2 regions of the Streptomyces sp. NPDC054847 genome follow, and region 2 is predicted to be linked to the other one. Evidence: riboswitches for the same ligand, from Rfam matches in the RefSeq annotation. Region 2 holds a riboswitch; the other holds the start of a gene.
What was found. Region 2 has a riboswitch for cyclic di-AMP ahead of ACWGH4_RS14725 (NlpC/P60 family protein). Riboswitches for the same ligand answer to the same signal wherever they lie in the genome.

Region 1: linked by a shared signal. The riboswitch ahead of ACWGH4_RS20325 (M23 family metallopeptidase) and the one ahead of ACWGH4_RS14725 (NlpC/P60 family protein) in region 2 are both predicted to bind cyclic di-AMP.

The regions. Positions count from the first base shown of each region.
Region 1 covers NZ_JBSGZJ010000203.1:506-8,782, reverse strand. The annotation lists gene hpnH (adenosyl-hopene transferase HpnH) at 1-482, shown strand, start outside; gene ACWGH4_RS20350 (aspartate aminotransferase family protein) at 527-1,921, shown strand; gene ACWGH4_RS20345 (XRE family transcriptional regulator) at 1,988-2,587, shown strand; gene ACWGH4_RS20340 (DUF6126 family protein) at 2,594-2,758, shown strand; gene ACWGH4_RS20335 (tyrosine-protein phosphatase) at 2,770-3,582, opposite strand; gene ACWGH4_RS20330 (alpha-galactosidase) at 3,783-5,873, shown strand; cyclic di-AMP (ydaO/yuaA leader) riboswitch at 6,380-6,555, shown strand; gene ACWGH4_RS20325 (M23 family metallopeptidase) at 6,558-7,493, shown strand; gene ACWGH4_RS20320 (SGNH/GDSL hydrolase family protein) at 7,664-8,277, shown strand, end outside.
Region 2 covers NZ_JBSGZJ010000115.1:6,167-14,443, forward strand. The annotation lists gene ACWGH4_RS14700 (ATP-binding protein) at 1-772, shown strand, start outside; gene ACWGH4_RS14705 (LuxR C-terminal-related transcriptional regulator) at 769-1,458, shown strand; gene ACWGH4_RS14710 (GNAT family N-acetyltransferase) at 1,475-2,227, opposite strand; gene ACWGH4_RS14715 (NlpC/P60 family protein) at 2,345-3,403, opposite strand; gene ACWGH4_RS14720 (hypothetical protein) at 3,746-4,099, shown strand; gene ACWGH4_RS14725 (NlpC/P60 family protein) at 4,183-5,343, opposite strand; cyclic di-AMP (ydaO/yuaA leader) riboswitch at 5,346-5,507, opposite strand; gene pcrA (DNA helicase PcrA) at 5,748-8,183, shown strand.

The sequences.
Region 1 (8,277 bases), on a different contig from region 2:
TCATCGAGGTGCTGAACTACCTCAACGACGACCTGAAGGTCGACGAGATGATGATCTCGCCCGCCTACGCCTACGAGAAGGCGCCCGATCAGGAGCACTTCCTCGGCGTCGAGCAGACCAGGGAGCTGTTCCGGAAGGCCTTCGCCGGTGGCAACCGGCGGCGCTGGAGGCTCAACCACTCCCCGCTCTTCCTGGACTTCCTCGAGGGCAGGGCCGACTTCCCCTGCACAGCGTGGGCGATCCCCAACTACTCCCTCTTCGGCTGGCAGCGCCCCTGCTACCTCATGAGCGACGGCTACGTCCCCACCTACCGCGAACTCGTCGAGGACACCGACTGGGACAAGTACGGCCGCGGCAAGGACCCCCGCTGCGCCAACTGCATGGCCCACTGCGGCTACGAGCCCACCGCGGTCCTCGCCACCATGGGATCGCTCAAGGAATCGCTGCGGGCCGCCCGCGAGACGGTCTCCGGGAGCCGGTGACCGGCATGTGACCGACCGACACTCTGGACCAGGAGAGCCGAGGAATGACCGAGCAGCCCAAGAGCTTCGATCTGGCGGAACTGCTGGCGCGGCGCGGTGACGAGCGCTACGAGCTGCACGCCCGGTACCTCAACCACCAACTGCCGCGCATGCTGCGCACCATCGGGTTCGACAAGGCCTACGACCGGGCGGAAGGGGCCTACTTCTACGACACCGAGGGCAACGACTACCTCGACATGCTCGCCGGTTTCGGAGTGATGGGCCTCGGCCGGCACCACCCCGTCGTGAACAAGGCGCTGCACGACGTCATCGACGCCTCGCTCGCCGACCTGGTCCGGTTCGACTGCCAGCCGCTGCCCGGCCTGCTGGCGGAGAAGCTGCTCGAGCACACGCCGCACCTGGACCGGGTGTTCTTCGGCAACAGCGGGGCGGAGGCCGTCGAGGCGGCGCTGAAGTTCGCCAGGTACGTCACCGGCCGGCCCAGGGTCCTGTACTGCACGCACGCCTTCCACGGGCTGACGACCGGCGCGCTGTCGGTCAACGGCGAGAACGGGTTCCGCGACGGCTTCTCCCCGCTGCTGCCGGACACCGCCATCGCGATGGGCGATCTCGGCGCGCTCGAGCGCGAACTGGTGCGCGGCGACGTGGCCGCCTTCATCGTCGAACCGGTCCAGGGCAAGGGCGTCCACCCGACACCCCCCGGATTCCTGCGGGGCGCCCAGGAACTGCTGCACAAGTACAAGGCGCTGCTGATCGCGGACGAGGTGCAGACGGGCCTCGGGCGTACCGGCGACTTCTACGCCTTCCAGTACGAGGCGGGTGTCGAGCCGGATCTCGTCTGCGTGGCGAAGGCGCTGTCCGGCGGTTATGTGCCCGTCGGCGCCACCCTCGGCAGGGACTGGATCTTCAAGAAGGTCTACTCGTCGATGGACCGGGTCCTGGTGCACTCGGCGAGCTTCGGCTCCAACGCCCAGGCGATGGTGGCGGGGCTGGCCGTGCTGTCGGTGCTGGAGAACGAGCACATCGTGAAGAACGCGCGGGTGACGGGCGAGCTGCTGCGGGCCCGCCTGGCGTCGCTCGTCGACCGGTACGAGCTGCTGCACGCCGTGCGCGGTCGGGGGCTGATGATCGGCATCGAGTTCGGGCGACCGGAGTCCATCAAGCTGCGCAGTCGCTGGACGGTGCTCCAGGCGGCCCGGAAGGGATTGTTCGCACAGATGGTGGTGGTGCCGCTGCTTCAGCGGCACAGGATCCTCACCCAGGTCTCCGGGGACCACATGGAAGTGATCAAGCTGATCCCGCCGCTGATCATCGGGGAGAAGGAGGTCGATCGTTTCGTCGGCGCGTTCGAAGCCGTGATGGAGGACGCGCACGGCGGTGGCGGTCTGATGTGGGACTTCGGCAAGACCTTGATGAAGCAGGCGGTCGCCAACCGCTGAGCCCGGACTTTTGCCTGTGAGGCAAAGGCATTTGCCTCACAGGCAATACTCTGGCCCAATGGAGGCATGACCGCCTCCGCAGAGCCGACGGACGAGGGGCTGCCCGAGATGGCGCCCCGGCTGCGCGACCTGCGCCGCCGACGTGGACTCACCCTCGAGGTCGCCGCCCAGCGGGCGGGCCTCTCACCCGCCCATCTCTCCCGGCTCGAGACGGGACAGCGGCAGCCCTCGCTGCCCATGCTCCTCGCCCTCGCCCGCATCTACGGTACGACGGTCGCCGAACTGCTCGGCGAGCAGCCCGCCGAACGCGATCCGGTCATCCGTGGCCGCGACCGCGAGCCGGCGGCGGCCGGCTGGGACTACCACCGGGCCGGCAACCCGGGACGGGCCATGCAGGCCCTGCGCGTGTTCGTGCCGTACGGCGTGCAGGGCGACCTCGTACGCGTCCACCCCGGCGAGGAATGGCTCCACGTCGTCCGCGGGCGGCTGCGGCTCGGCCTCGGGGACGCCGTCCACGAGCTGGCCGCCGGTGACAGCGCGCACTTCGACTCGCTCACCCCGCACCGCATCGCGGCGGCCGGCCCCGAGGGGGCGGAAATGCTGTTCGTGCACACCCTGCTGCAGGCCCCGGAACCGCACCCCGTCCCTGACCACCGAGGAATGTGATCCCGCATGTCGTACGACCCTTTGGACCGGCGCACCTCCGGTGGCGAGAGCCCGCGCGAGGAGCGGTTCCCGCGCGGACTGGTGATCAGGCTCTTCGCCTACCTCATCGCCGGCCACATCATCGCCGGGTTCCTCTACCTGCTGTTCCTGGTGGGCGGCCAGAACCAGTGACGGGCGAGGGCTCAGCCCTGGTCGAGCAGCCGATCCCGCAGACGTTCACGCGTCTGCGGGGACAGCCGCAGGCCCTCGGTGAGGTACCGCTCCGTCGTGCCCCAGTTCTCCTCGATGGCCTCGAAGGCCGCGGCCAGGTATTCGGCGCGGGCGTCGAAGAGCGGGCTGAGCAGCTCCATCACCTCGGGTGACATGGCGTCAGGTCCGTTGCCGCTGCGCCGGACCTTGTAACGGCGGTGCGGGTCGTTGGACTTGAGGTAGTCCGCCTCGATGGCGTCGCGCTCCACGCCGACGGCGAGCAGTGACACCGCTATCGACAGGCCGGCGCGGTCCTTGCCCGCGGCGCAGTGCATCAGGGCGGGGACGCTGTCCTCGGCCAGGGCGTGCAGCACGCGGCTGTGCTCCGCCGTCCGCTCCTTGATGATCATCCGGTAGGAGGCGATCATCCGGCCGGCGCCCTTGCCGTCCGCGAGGATCGACTTCAGCTGGTCCAGATTCCCGTCCCGGACCATCTTCCAGAACTCCGCGCCGTCCGCGGGGTCGCTCAGCGGCAGGTTCACGTTGCGCACCCCGGGCAGGTCGATGTCCGGCCCCTCGAGCTTCTGGTCCGCCGCGTTGCGGAAGTCGAAGATCGTGTGGAGGCCGAGGGTCGACAGGAACGCGGCGTCGGTCGCCGTCGCGTGTGCCAGGTGGCCGCTGCGGAAGAGCCTGCCGGGCCGTACCCGCCGCCCGTCCGTCGTCGGCAGGCCGCCCACGTCCCGGAAGTTACGGACCCCGGTCAGCTCGGGCTCTGTAGAGGGGACCTGCGGCAGCTGCTGCGTCACGGGGACTCCTTCGGAGGACAGTCGCCGGCGCTGTTCGCCGGGCGATGGCGCGGCCTCGACCATACGACACGCGCTCATCGGCCAATCGTCCCGGCCGTCCCGCACGGTGGCCGGCACCCCCTGCGCGCCGTTGCCGCCGCGGGCCGCCCCGGCGGATGATGTGCGGGCCTGTGCGGACCTGTGAGTATCCGAGGGGTCAGATGATCGAGAACGTTGGCAAGGGGCACACCTGGGTCCTCTCCGGCCCCACGAGCAGCTACGCCCTCCACCTCACCGACGCGGACGAGGTCGTGCACCTCCACTGGGGCGGGCGCATCCCGGCCGCCGCCGCGGAGGCCCTCGCGGCCGCGGGCCCGCCGCCGTACCGGCCCTTCGAGTCCCCGCTCGACGGCCGTGAGGAATACCCCGTGGAAGGCGGCCCGCGCTTCGTGCGCCCGGCACTGTCGGTCAGGAACGAGAGCGTCCGCGGCACGGAATGGACCTTCGCCGGCTGGACCGCGGAGGACGACGAGCTGCGCCTGCGCTTCCGCGACGAGCTGGTGGGCCTGGGCCTGACCCTGCACTACCGCATGCGCGACGACAGCGACGTGATCGAACGCTGGGTCACCGTCGCCCACGAGGGCGCCGAACCCGACCTCGAACTGCTCCGGGCCGATGCCGCCGCCTGGACGCTCCCGCTGAGGGACGCATGGCGGCTCTCGCAGCTGCACGGCCGCTGGGCCGCCGAATCCCGCCTCGTGCGCACCGCGCTCCCGTACGGGGAGACGGCGATCGGCAGCCGGCGCGGCCACACCGGTCACCAGCACCTGCCCTGGGTGGCTCTGGACGCGGAAGGAGCCACCGAGGAGCACGGAGAGGTGTACGGCTGCGCCCTCGGCTGGTCCGGATCGTGGCGGATCTGTGTGCAGCGGCTGCCGGACGGGGCCGTACAGATCACCGGAGGAGCGGGACACGACGACTCCGGCCTCCTGCGGCTCGCCCCTGGCGGGAGGTACATTTCGCCCGTCTTCGCCGGCCTCTGGAGCGACCGGGGCTTCGGCGGGGCGAGCAGGGCCTGGCACGCCTGGCAGCTGGCCCACGTGATTCCCGGCGCCGACCGGATGCGGCCGGTGCTCTACAACTCGTGGGAGGCCACCGGCTTCGACATCTCCCAGCAGCAGCAGTCGGCGCTCGCGCGGCGGGCCGCCGCGATGGGGGTCGAGCTGTTCGTCGTGGACGACGGCTGGTTCGGGCGGCGCACCGGAGACCGGTCCGGGCTCGGCGACTGGACACCGAACCCGGACCGCTTCCCCGACGGGCTGGGGCCGCTGGCCGCCGAAGTGCACGCGCTCGGCATGCGGTTCGGCATCTGGGTGGAGCCGGAGATGGTCAACGAGGACAGCGACCTCTACCGGGCGCATCCCGACTGGATCCAGCACCGTCCGGGGCGGACGAGGACCGAGTTCCGCAACCAGCTGGTGCTCAACCTCGCGCGCGAGGACGTACGGGCCCACCTGTGGGAGCAGCTCGACACACTGCTTTCCGACGCGCCCGTCGACTATGTGAAGTGGGACTTCAACCGCTGCTTCACCGATGCGGGCTGGCCGGGGGAGCCGTACCCGCAGAAGCTGTGGGCCGAGCACGTCGAAGGCTTCTACGGTCTGCTGGACCGGCTGCGGGCGGCGCATCCCTCCGTCGCCTTCGAGTCCTGCTCCGGCGGGGGCGGCAGGATCGATCTGGGAGTGCTCGCCCGCACCGACCAGGTGTGGACGTCGGACAACACCGACCCGCTGGACCGGCTCGCCGTCCAGCACGGCTTCAGCCAGCTGCACCCGGCCCGGGTCATGGCGGCATGGGTCACCGACAGCCCCAACGTTCAGCTCAACGGTCGCCGCAGCAGTCTGCGCTTCCGGTTCGTGAGCGCCATGGCCGGCGTGCTGGGCGTCGGGGGAGACCTCTCGGCCTGGAGCGAGGCGGAGCTGGCGGAGGCGCGCGACTGGGTGCGGCTCTACAAGGAGATCAGGCCGGTGGTCCAGCACGGCGAGCTGTACCGGCTGCGGGCCCCGCAGGGCGGTCTCAGCGCCGTGCAGTACGTACGGGGCGAGGAGACGGTGGTGCTCGCGCTGCTCCAGGCCCAGCGCTACGGCGAGCGGCCGCCGGCGCTCCGACTGCGCGGCGTCGAGGCGACGGCGGCCTACGTGTGTGCGGACACCGGAGCGGTCCACCAGGGCGGGGTGCTGCTTCACCACGGAATTCACACCGGACTGAAGGGCGATTTCGACGCCACCGTGATCCGGCTCCGGCGGATGTGATCCACCGGTTCCCATTCGCCTTACGCGCAAGCGAGCAGGGGAATTGCGAAAGGGGGCCGGCCGGCCGGTGGGGCGGAAACCGGCGGAGCGCAGAAGGCGCGGGGGGTGATGGGAGGGAGCCCCGGTCCGGGGAGCCGGAAGTGACAGGTGTCACGGCTTCAGCCGCCGGACGGCGAAGTGGGGCAAGGGTGGCGGGATTTGATGGGAAAGTGCGGGATTAGGTGACTAAATGATCCTTCTGTCCGAATTGGATGGTTGCACATAACGTGCCCCGTAAGAAGGGGAGATGGGCTCCCGCCCGTGAGCAGCGTCATATCCGTGACGTTCCGTGGCCGTGGCGCCGATGTGAATTCCTTGGTCGGCAAGGTGATTGGCCGCCCCTTGTCGACGGAGGGTGACCGGGAATCCGTGAGGGCGAGGCGCCGGTCATTGATCGTGGAAAATCGTGGCTTGTCCCGCGCTGCCCGACTCGCCTACGGTCACGCTCAATCCGGACGGACCGCCTAATCCTGCCGCCGCCCGGAATTCGAACCTATCCACGCGTGGCAGGAGCGGGGGACCCAGGTAGTACGCCGTATCCGGACAATCCGGACGGCTTGGGGTGAAGTCGCACCAAGTGTGCGACCGGGCATCTCCAGCCCGAACCCGACAGCTCACCTCGCAGGCGCCGGAGAGGAATGCGCCATGCCCGCGAAGGGTAAGCACCGCCGTCCCAAGACCAACCCGATCACCCGCGGCTTCGTCGTCGCCGGTACGGGTGGCGCCGCCATCGCGCTCCCGCTGTTCGGCGCCACCACGGCCAATGCCGCCCCGGCGGCGGCCCCGGCCACAGCGGAGAAGGCCGGCGCCGCGGCCCCGGCCTCCGCACCCGCGGCGGCCCCGGCCGCCAAGAAGGCCCCGAAGAGCTACACGGTCGTCGCCGGGGACTACCTGTCGAAGATCGCCGACGAGCAGGACGTCCGCGGCGGCTGGAAGCAGCTCTTCAACGACAACCGCCGTGTCATCGGTGCCGACCCGTCGCTGATCCACCCGGGTCTGGAGCTGACGATCGGCTCGAAGAACAAGGCGACGAACGACCCGGAGCCCCGCTCCGAGTCCCAGACCCGTCCGTCGCGCGACGACTCGCGGTCCGCCGCGCCCGAGGCCGAGGCCCCGAAGGCCGAGGCGCCGAAGGCCGAGGCCCCCGCCAAGGAGGCCGCGACCACTGCGTCCGGTTCCGGCTTCAGCGCCCCCGTCGACGCGGGCGTCACCACCCCGTACCGGGCCTCCGGTGCCATGTGGTCCAGCGGTTACCACACCGGTGTCGACTTCGCCGCCCCCACCGGCAGCTCCGTCAAGGCCATCGGCGCGGGTACCGTCGTCTCCGCCGGCTGGGGCGGCGCCTACGGCAACGAGGTCGTCATCCAGCACACGGACGGCACCTACTCCCAGTACGCCCACCTCTCCTCGCTCGCCGTCTCCAGCGGGCAGTCGGTGACCGGTGGTCAGCAGATCGGACTGTCGGGTTCGACCGGCAACTCCTCCGGTCCGCACCTGCACTTCGAGGTCCGCACCGGCTCCTCGTACGGTTCGGACATCGACCCGCTGGCCTACCTGCGCGAGCACGGCGTCTCCCTCTGAGCCGTCCGGTAGCCCCCGGTCCACCGGTGAGTCCCCGTTCCGCATCAGGCGGAGCGGGGGCTTCCGCGTATTCCGGCCCGGCCGGAATTTGACGGGTGGTAAAGATCACGGCGCGTCAACCCCTCCTTACGGTCGCGTAGGTCACATCAGTGAAGGAAAGATGTGCTCCCGTGGCAGACGATTCGAGAACAGAGAACAGTGGCGTATTCGGGTCGTACGCGGCGATCGGTGACAGCTTCACCGAGGGCGTGGGGGACCCGGGGCCCGACGGGAGATTCGTCGGATGGGCGGACCGGTTCGCCGTCCTGCTCGCCGACCGGATGCCGGAGCACTCCTTCCGGTACGCCAACCTCGCCGTACGCGGCCGCCTCCTCGACCAGATCGTCGAGGATCAGGTGCCGAGGGCGCGCGAGCTCGCGCCGGACCTGGTGACCTTCTGCGCCGGCGGCAACGACATCATCCGGCCCGGTTCCGACCCCGACGACGTCGCGGAACGCTTCGAACGCGCGGTGGCCGACCTCGCCGGCTCGGTCGGCACCGTCATGGTGACCACCGGCTTCGACACCCGGGACGTGCCGGTCCTGCGGCATCTGCGCGGCAAGATCGCCACGTACACCGCCCACGTACGGGCCATCGCCGACCGCTACGACTGCCCCGTGCTGGACCTGTGGTCGCTCAAGTCCGTCCAGGACCGGCGGGCTTGGGACGCCGACCGGCTCCACCTGTCACCCGAGGGGCACACCAGGGTCGCGCTGCGCGCCGCTCAGGTCCTCGGGATCGAGGT
Region 2 (8,277 bases):
GGCCAGGGCGCTGGCCGGCGTCGCCCTCGTCGGCATGGGCCTGACCGTCTTCATGGTGGTCCGCGGCTCGGCCGCCCAGCTCGGCAATGTGCTGACCGCCGCGGTCGCCGTCATCGCCGGTGTCGCGCTGCTCGCCGGTCCGTGGCTGGTGCGGATGACGCAGGACCTCTCCGAGGAGCGGACCATGCGCATCCGGGCCCAGGAACGGGCGGAGGTAGCCGCTCACGTCCACGACTCCGTCCTGCACACCCTGACCCTGATCCAGCGGAACGCCGACGACGCCGGCGAGGTGCGCCGGCTCGCCCGCGCCCAGGAACGCGAGCTGCGAAACTGGCTCTACAAGCCGGAGGGCACCGGCAAGGACGAGGACGAGGAGCCCGACACCCTCGCGGAGGCGGTCAAGAAGGCGGCCGCCGAGGTCGAGGACAAGCACGGGGTCCCGCTCGAGGTCGTCGTCGTCGGCGACTGCCCGCTCGACGACAAACTGGGCGCACAGATGCAGGCCGCCCGCGAAGCTATGGTCAACGCCGCCAAGTACGGTGGCGCGGGAGGGGCGGTGCAGGTGTACGCGGAGGTCGAGGGCCGTACGGTCTTCGTGTCCGTACGGGACCGGGGGCCGGGATTCGACCTGGACGCCGTACCGGAGGACCGGATGGGTGTCAGGGAGTCGATCATCGGGCGAATGCAGCGCAACGGCGGGACGGCACGACTGCGCTCCGTGCCCGGAGGGGGCACGGAAGTGGAGCTCGAGATGGAGAGGGCGGACGGATGACCGAGGCGGCCGGAGAGACCACAGAACGTCGGGTGCGGGTCGTACTCGTCGACGACCACCGGATGTTCCGCACGGGCGTGCAGGCCGAGATCGGGCAGACCGAGCGCACGGGCGTCGAGGTCGTCGGGGAGGCCGCCGACGTCGACCAGGCGGTCACCGTGATCACGGCGACCCGCCCAGAGGTCGTCCTCCTCGACGTGCACCTTCCCGGCGGCGGCGGGGTGGAGGTGCTGCGCCGCTGCGCCTCGCTGATGGCGGCGGCGGAGAACCCGGTGCGGTTCCTGGCGCTGTCGGTGTCCGACGCGGCGGAGGACGTGATCGGCGTCATCCGCGGCGGCGCCCGTGGCTACGTCACCAAGACGATCACCGGCAGCGACCTGGTCGACTCGATCTTCCGTGTGCAGGACGGCGACGCGGTGTTCTCGCCGCGGCTGGCCGGCTTCGTGCTGGACGCCTTCGCCTCGACGGACGCGCCGCCGGTCGACGAGGACCTGGACCGGCTGACCCAGCGGGAGCGGGAGGTGCTGCGACTCATCGCGCGCGGGTACGCGTACAAGGAGATCGCCAAGCAGCTCTTCATCTCGGTGAAGACGGTCGAGTCGCACGTGTCCGCGGTGCTGCGCAAGCTTCAGCTGTCCAACCGGCACGAGCTGACCCGGTGGGCGACGGCGCGGCGCCTGGTGTGACGCGCCGGCCGCCGCGTCAGGTCAGCGACATGTCGGTCTTGTTGCCGACCCTGACGTAGCCGACGGCGGCGTAGACCCGTTCGACGTCCGCGTCGCCGGGCTCCAGCCACACGGTCCGGCAGCCGGCGTCGAAGGCCTTCGCGGTCAGGAACGCGGAGAACGCCGCGCCGATGCCCCTGCGGCGGTGGGTCGCGGCGACCGCGAGTCCGGTCAGCTCGCAGAGACCGTCGACCGGGACCGAGCAGCTGCCGGCCGCGACCGGGGTGCCGTCGGTGTCGTCCGTGGCCAGAGCCGCGACCCCGCCGCCCTCCACCACGTTCCGCAGTGCGCCGATCTCGCCCTCCGTCGCCTCGCCCTCGAAGCCGTATCCGGCATGCTGCACTCCGGCCGCGGCCCGGTAACCGGCCTCGTCCGACACGACGGTGAAGGTGATCCCCGGCACCGGCGGTGTCACGAGCGCGTCGGGGGAGCAGGCGAGCAGCGGCGCGCGGCGCTCGACCGTGAAACCGGCCGCCAGCAGGGCCGGTTCGACGTCCGGCGCGCAGGACGGCAGGAACTCCAGGCGCGGCAGCCGCTCCTTCTCGCGGAACACCTCGATCAGGGCCCGGATGTCGTCCGCCGTCGGACTGGCGGCATGGTCGGGCACGGCGTAATTGACGGGCGGGATGGGCCAGTCGGCGTTGTAGCGCACCGTGAAGGGGCCCACACGTACGTGGCCGGGTGAGCGGAGTGCGAGCGTGCGCACATAGTTCTGGACGTCGAGGTCCACGTACGGCTCCTGCTGGTCGAGGCTGGAACGGACCCCGGGATGGTGGCATCGGCCCGGGGAACGGGCAACCGGATTAAGGGGCGACAGCCCGTTTCAAGGGGCGGGCCGCCCGCCGGGTCACGCGGGGCGGGTCGCTCCCGCGAACGGCATCTGGTCGATCGGCGCCACCCGCACCGGAGCACCGGGGCGCGGGGCGTGGATCATCTGCCCGCCGCCGATGTAGAGGCCGACGTGCGAGACGCCGGAGTAGAAGAAGACCAGGTCACCCGGTGCCAGTTGGGAACGGGGCACCCGCGCCCCGACGTTGATCTGGGTGTACGTGGTGCGCGGCAGTGAGACCCCGGCGGAACGCCAGGCGGCCTGGGTCAGCCCGGAGCAGTCGTAGGACCCGGGGCCCGTCGCCCCCCACACGTAGGGCTTGCCGATCGCTCCGTACGCGTAGGCGACGGCCTGCGCCGCGCGGCTGTTCGGGGACTTCAGGGTGCCGCGCGGAGTGCCGGCGCGGTCCGCCCGCGCCGGTCCGTCCGAATCGGTGCCGCCGTTGTAGCGGGCCCGCTGCTCGGCGGTCATCCGGGCCAGCAGGCGTTCCGCGGCGGCGAGTCTGCTCCGCACGGCGGCCTTGTGGCCGGCCAGTTCCTTGCGGTGCGCCTCGAGTTCGGCGATACGGTCACCGGCCCGGGCCTTGAGCTGTGCGAGATCCCGCAACTGCCGCCGCACGTCGGAGACCGCGGCGGCCTGGAGCGCTCCGGCCCGTTCCCCGACGGCGGCGCGCCGGAGGTACTCCTTGGGGTCGGAGGTCAGCACGAGCCGCAGACCGGGGTCCATGCCGCCGTCACGGTACTGGGCGGTGGCGAGGGAACCGAGGGCGTTGCGGGAGGTGTTGAGGCTCTCGGTCCGGCGCGCGGCCTCGTCGCGCAGCGAGTCCAGCGATCTGCGGGCGCTCTCAGCGCTTTCCCTGGCGCCGTTGTGCTTCTCGGTGGCGACCTCCGCCTCCTGGTACAGCTTGTCCACCTCGGCCCGGATCTGCGCGGGGGTGAGGACCGGTTCCGCGTGTCCCGTGCCGTCGAACGCGGTCGTGGCCGCCGCGCCCGCCAGAGCGAGCGTGACCGCGGTACGGGCGGCGGGTCCGTCGAGCCGGCGTCCACGGGGCTTTCGGTGTTCCCGGTGTGCTGCCACGAGGGCTTCCACGTCCTTCCGTCGTCCCTGCCGCCGCACCTGCGTCCTGCGGCGGCCGCACGGGGAAGCGGTCCGCCGCAGGACCTTGTGGCGGTGGCGGCCGAGTGCCGTCCGGCTGTACGACGGCTCGCGTGGAGTCGGCCACCTGGGGGAGGACGCTAGGCCCCGTGTCGACAGGGGCGGGACACAACGACCGTAAATCTCCGAAAATGGGCGTCCGGCAGCCATTGATGAACGTCCGGACGTCGTCGTGGACACGCATCGGTCGGTCCCCCGACCGATGCCGCGGACAGGGCCACCTGCCCGGCCGACGGTGGTATGGGCCGGGCTAGGCTCCGGGCCATGGACGTACTCATCAATGTCTTCGTCGCACTGCACATCATCGGCATCGCCTCGCTGTTGGGCGGGTTCCTGACCCAGATGAAGGCGATGGGCGAGGGCACGGCCCGCTTCGGTCCCGCGATGCTGCACGGTGCGCTCACCATGCTGGTCACCGGTGTGGCCCTGGTGGGTCTGAACCAGGCGGACGACCAGACGGTCAACAACCTCAAGATCGGCATCAAGCTGGCGGTGCTGGTCGTGATCCTCGGCCTCGTGTACGTCAAGAGGGACGAGGAGCAGGTCGACAAGGCGCTCTTCGGCGCGGTGGGCGGCCTGACCGTCGCCAACATCTTCATCGCCACGCTCTGGACCTGACCCGCGCGCGGACATGACGGTGCCCGGACGGCTCGGCCGCCCGGGCACCGGTGCGTCCGGCCTCGTGCCGGTCCCGCCGGGCCTCAGGCGGGGCGGACGCTGCCGTAGATCGGCATGTAGTAGATGGACTCCTCGCGGACGTTCGCGCCCGGCTTGGGCGCGTGGATCATCTTGCCGTCGCCGATGTAGATGCCGACGTGGCTGATGTCGTCGTAGAAGAAGACAAGGTCGCCGGGGAGCAGGTCGGCCGTCTCGACACGGGTGCCGACCTTCACCTGGTCCCAGGTGGTGCGCGGCAGGTCCACCCCCGCCGCCTTCCACGCGGCCGCGGTGAGGCCGGAGCAGTCGTACGAGCTCGGGCCCGTCGCGCCCCAGACGTAGGGCTTGCCGATCTGGGCACGGGCGAACGCGAGGACCTTGTCGGCCTTGGCCGCGTACGTGCCGTCGTCGGTGCCGGTGCCGGTCCCCGGGTCGGTGGTGCCTGTTTCCGGGGTGGTCTCGCGCTCCTGCTGCTGCCGCTCGGCCTCCGCCCGGGCCGCCGCCTCCGCCTTCGCCTTGGCCTCGGCCTTGCGACGCGCCTCCTCCTCCTTCTCCCGCTCGATCGCGGCGAGGCGTGCCTTCTCCTCCGCCGTCAGCTCGGAGAGCAGGGCGCGTGCCTCCGCGAGCTTCGTCTGCACCGTCTGCTTGCTGGTGCGCAGGGCCTCCTGGGAGTCCGTGAGGGACTCGAGGCGCTTGGTGGCCTCCGCGCGCTGCTTCGCTGCCGCGGCCCGCTCGGTCTCGTACTCGCTGACGGCCCTGCGCTGCTGGTCCGTCATCCGGTCCATCAGCTGGGTCTGGTCGAAGTACGCCTGGGGGCTGTCCGCGAACATCAGCGCGGCGGTGGGGGTGACGGAACCGGTGCGGTACTGCGCTGCCGCGTAGTTGCCGAGGGCGCGGCGGGACTCGTTCAGCTTCTCCGTGCGATCGGCCGCCTCGTCGAGCAGCCGGTCGACCTCCTGGCGCTTCTCCGCCGTGGCTTCCTTCGCCTTGTTGAACTCCTGCGTCGCGCTGCCGGCCTGCCGGTACAGGTCGTCGACCTTCTTCTGCACCTCTTCGATGCTGGGCTTCGGGTCGGACGGCGCGGCGGTGGCGCTCTGTGTGGAGAGCAGCGTCACACCGGCGAGGGCGGCCGTGGTGAATCCAACGGCGGTGGACGGTTTTGCGGTACGGCTGCGGGGCTTGCGATGCGACGCCAAGGCCGGCATCTCCTTCTTCCGTGGACCGCCTACCGGGTTAGCTGTCGGGTTCGGGCGAACGGAAGACGCCCTACGGACCGAGCGGGGCACGGTCCGATTCACCCCGGTGGTGCTTGGTGGGTCCCCGGTTCCGAACTCCCTCGGGAGAAGCCCGGATTCGGCGCAGGCCGCCCGTTCGGCGTGGTTCGCCGGGAGGGATGCGGGCCGCCTGGTCGAGCACGCTAGCCAACTCGTGCGTCTGCTGTGAAGGTTGATGTTCGATATGTCCGATACATTTTCGTGACCTTTTTCGGGGGCGGGTCGCCGGCCGGCCGACGGTCGCCCCGCGGATCCGACCTGTCACATACCGTGGCGCCCCCCGGTGTCCCGGTGCGGCCACGGTTGTCGGTCCGGCCGCCTAGACTCGTTAAGCGATGAGCAGCCTCTTTGACGACAGCTTCCTGGCGGACCTCCGGCCCGACGCGGACGGGCCCCCGCCGCCGCCCGAGGACCCGGCTCCGGAGCAGCTTCCGGACGACCTCTTCCAGGGCGCCTTCGACGTGCCTCCGGCCCGCGACGGGTACTACCGCGACGGCGCGCCGCGCCCTGTCGTGGACCCCGCCGCCCTGCTCGACGGGCTGAACGAGCAGCAGCGCGCCGCCGTCGTGCACACAGGGTCACCGCTGCTCATCGTCGCCGGCGCCGGCTCCGGCAAGACCAGGGTGCTCACCCATCGCATCGCCCACCTGCTGGGCACGCGCCGGGTCCACCCCGGCCAGATACTGGCGATCACCTTCACCAACAAGGCCGCCGGCGAGATGAAGGAACGCGTCGAGCAGCTGGTGGGCCCGCGCGCCAACGCGATGTGGGTCATGACCTTCCACAGCGCCTGCGTCCGCATCCTGCGCCGCGAGTCCAAGAAGCTGGGCTTCACCTCGTCGTTCTCGATCTACGACGCGGCGGACTCGAAGCGCCTGATGTCGCTGGTCTGCCGTGATCTCGACCTCGACCCGAAGAAGTTCCCGCCGAAGTCCTTCAGCGCAAAGATCTCGAACCTGAAGAACGAGCTGATCGACGAGGAGACCTTCGCCGACCAGGCCGTCGACGGATTCGAGAAGACGCTCGCCGAGGCGTACCGGATGTACCAGGCCCGGCTGCGCGAGGCCAACGCCCTGGACTTCGACGACATCATCATGACCACCGTCCATCTGCTCCAGGCGTTCCCGGACGTCGCGGAGCACTACCAGCGGCGGTTCCGGCACGTCCTCGTCGACGAGTACCAGGACACCAACCACGCTCAGTACACGCTCGTGCGCGAACTGGTGGGCAAGGGGTACGAGGACCTGGAGCCGGCGGAGCTGTGCGTCGTCGGTGACGCCGACCAGTCGATCTACGCCTTCCGCGGCGCGACCATCCGCAACATCCTCCAGTTCGAGGAGGACTACCCGGACGCGACGACGATCCTGCTGGAGCAGAACTACCGCTCCACCCAGACGATCCTCTCCGCCGCCAACGCCGTCATCGAGCGCAACGAGTCCCGCCGCCCCAAGAACCTGTGGACGAACGCCGGCGCCGGCGCCCAGATCACCGGCTACGTCGCGGACACCGAGCACGACGAGGCACAGTTCGTCGCCGACGAGATCGACCGGCTCACGGACACGGGCGAGGCGAAGGCCGGCGACGTCGCCGTCTTCTACCGCACGAACGCCCAGTCGCGTGTCTTCGAGGAGATCTTCATCCGCGTCGGCCTGCCCTACAAGGTCGTCGGCGGTGTGCGCTTCTACGAGCGCAAGGAGGTCCGCGATGTGCTGGCCTACCTGCGGGTTCTGGCCAACCCCGAGGACAACGTCCCGCTGCGCCGCATCCTGAACGTGCCCAAGCGCGGCATCGGCGATCGCGCGGAGGCGATGATCGACGCCCTCGCGCTGCGCGAGAAGATCACCTTCCCGCAGGCGCTGCGCCGTGTCGACGAGGCGTACGGCATGGCGGCCCGCTCGGCCAACGCGGTCAAGCGGTTCAACGTGCTGATGGAGGAGCTGCGCACGATCGTCGACTCGGGCGCGGGCCCGGCCGTAGTGCTGGAGGCCGTGCTGGAGCGAACCGGTTATCTCGCGGAGCTCCAGGCGTCCACGGACCCCCAGGACGAGACGCGCATCGAGAACCTCCAGGAACTCGCCGCCGTGGCGCTCGAGTTCGAGCAGGCCCGGGGCGACGAGGAGGGCACCGGCACACTCGCCGAGTTCCTCGAGCAGGTGGCGCTCGTCGCCGACTCCGACCAGATCCCCGACGAGGACGAAGAGGGCACCGGCGTCATCACGCTGATGACCCTGCACACCGCCAAGGGCCTCGAGTTCCCTGTCGTGTTCCTCACCGGCATGGAGGACGGCGTCTTCCCGCACATGCGGGCCCTCGGGCAGACGAAGGAGCTCGAGGAGGAGCGGCGCCTGGCCTATGTGGGCATCACTCGAGCCCGTGAGCGGCTCTATTTGACCCGGTCCTCGATGCGCAGCGCCTGGGGACAGCCGTCGTACAACCCGCCGTCGCGGTTCCTCGAGGAGATCCCAGGTCAGCACCTGACCTGGAAGCGGACGGGTCCGATGGCGGCCCCCGCCGGACCGACGTCCGGCATCGCCTCTTCGCTGTCGTCCTCCCGTTCGCGCGGCGGCGCCTCCGGCTTCGCTACGCGGCGGACGAGCGACAAGCCGGTGATCTCGCTGGCCGTGGGCGACCGGGTCACGCACGACCAGTTCGGCCTGGGGACCGTGGTCGAGGTCAAGGGTTCGGGGTCCGAGGCGCAGGCGACGATCGACTTCGGGGACGAGAAGCCGAAGAGGCTGCTGCTCAGATACGCCCCGGTCGAGAAGCTCTGACGACGGTGTTCGGCCCCTGCGGGGGCCGGCACCCCGGACATGCCGGGACGCGGACGTCAGGCGTGCGCGGACAGCTGTCTCCACGACCGTGCGC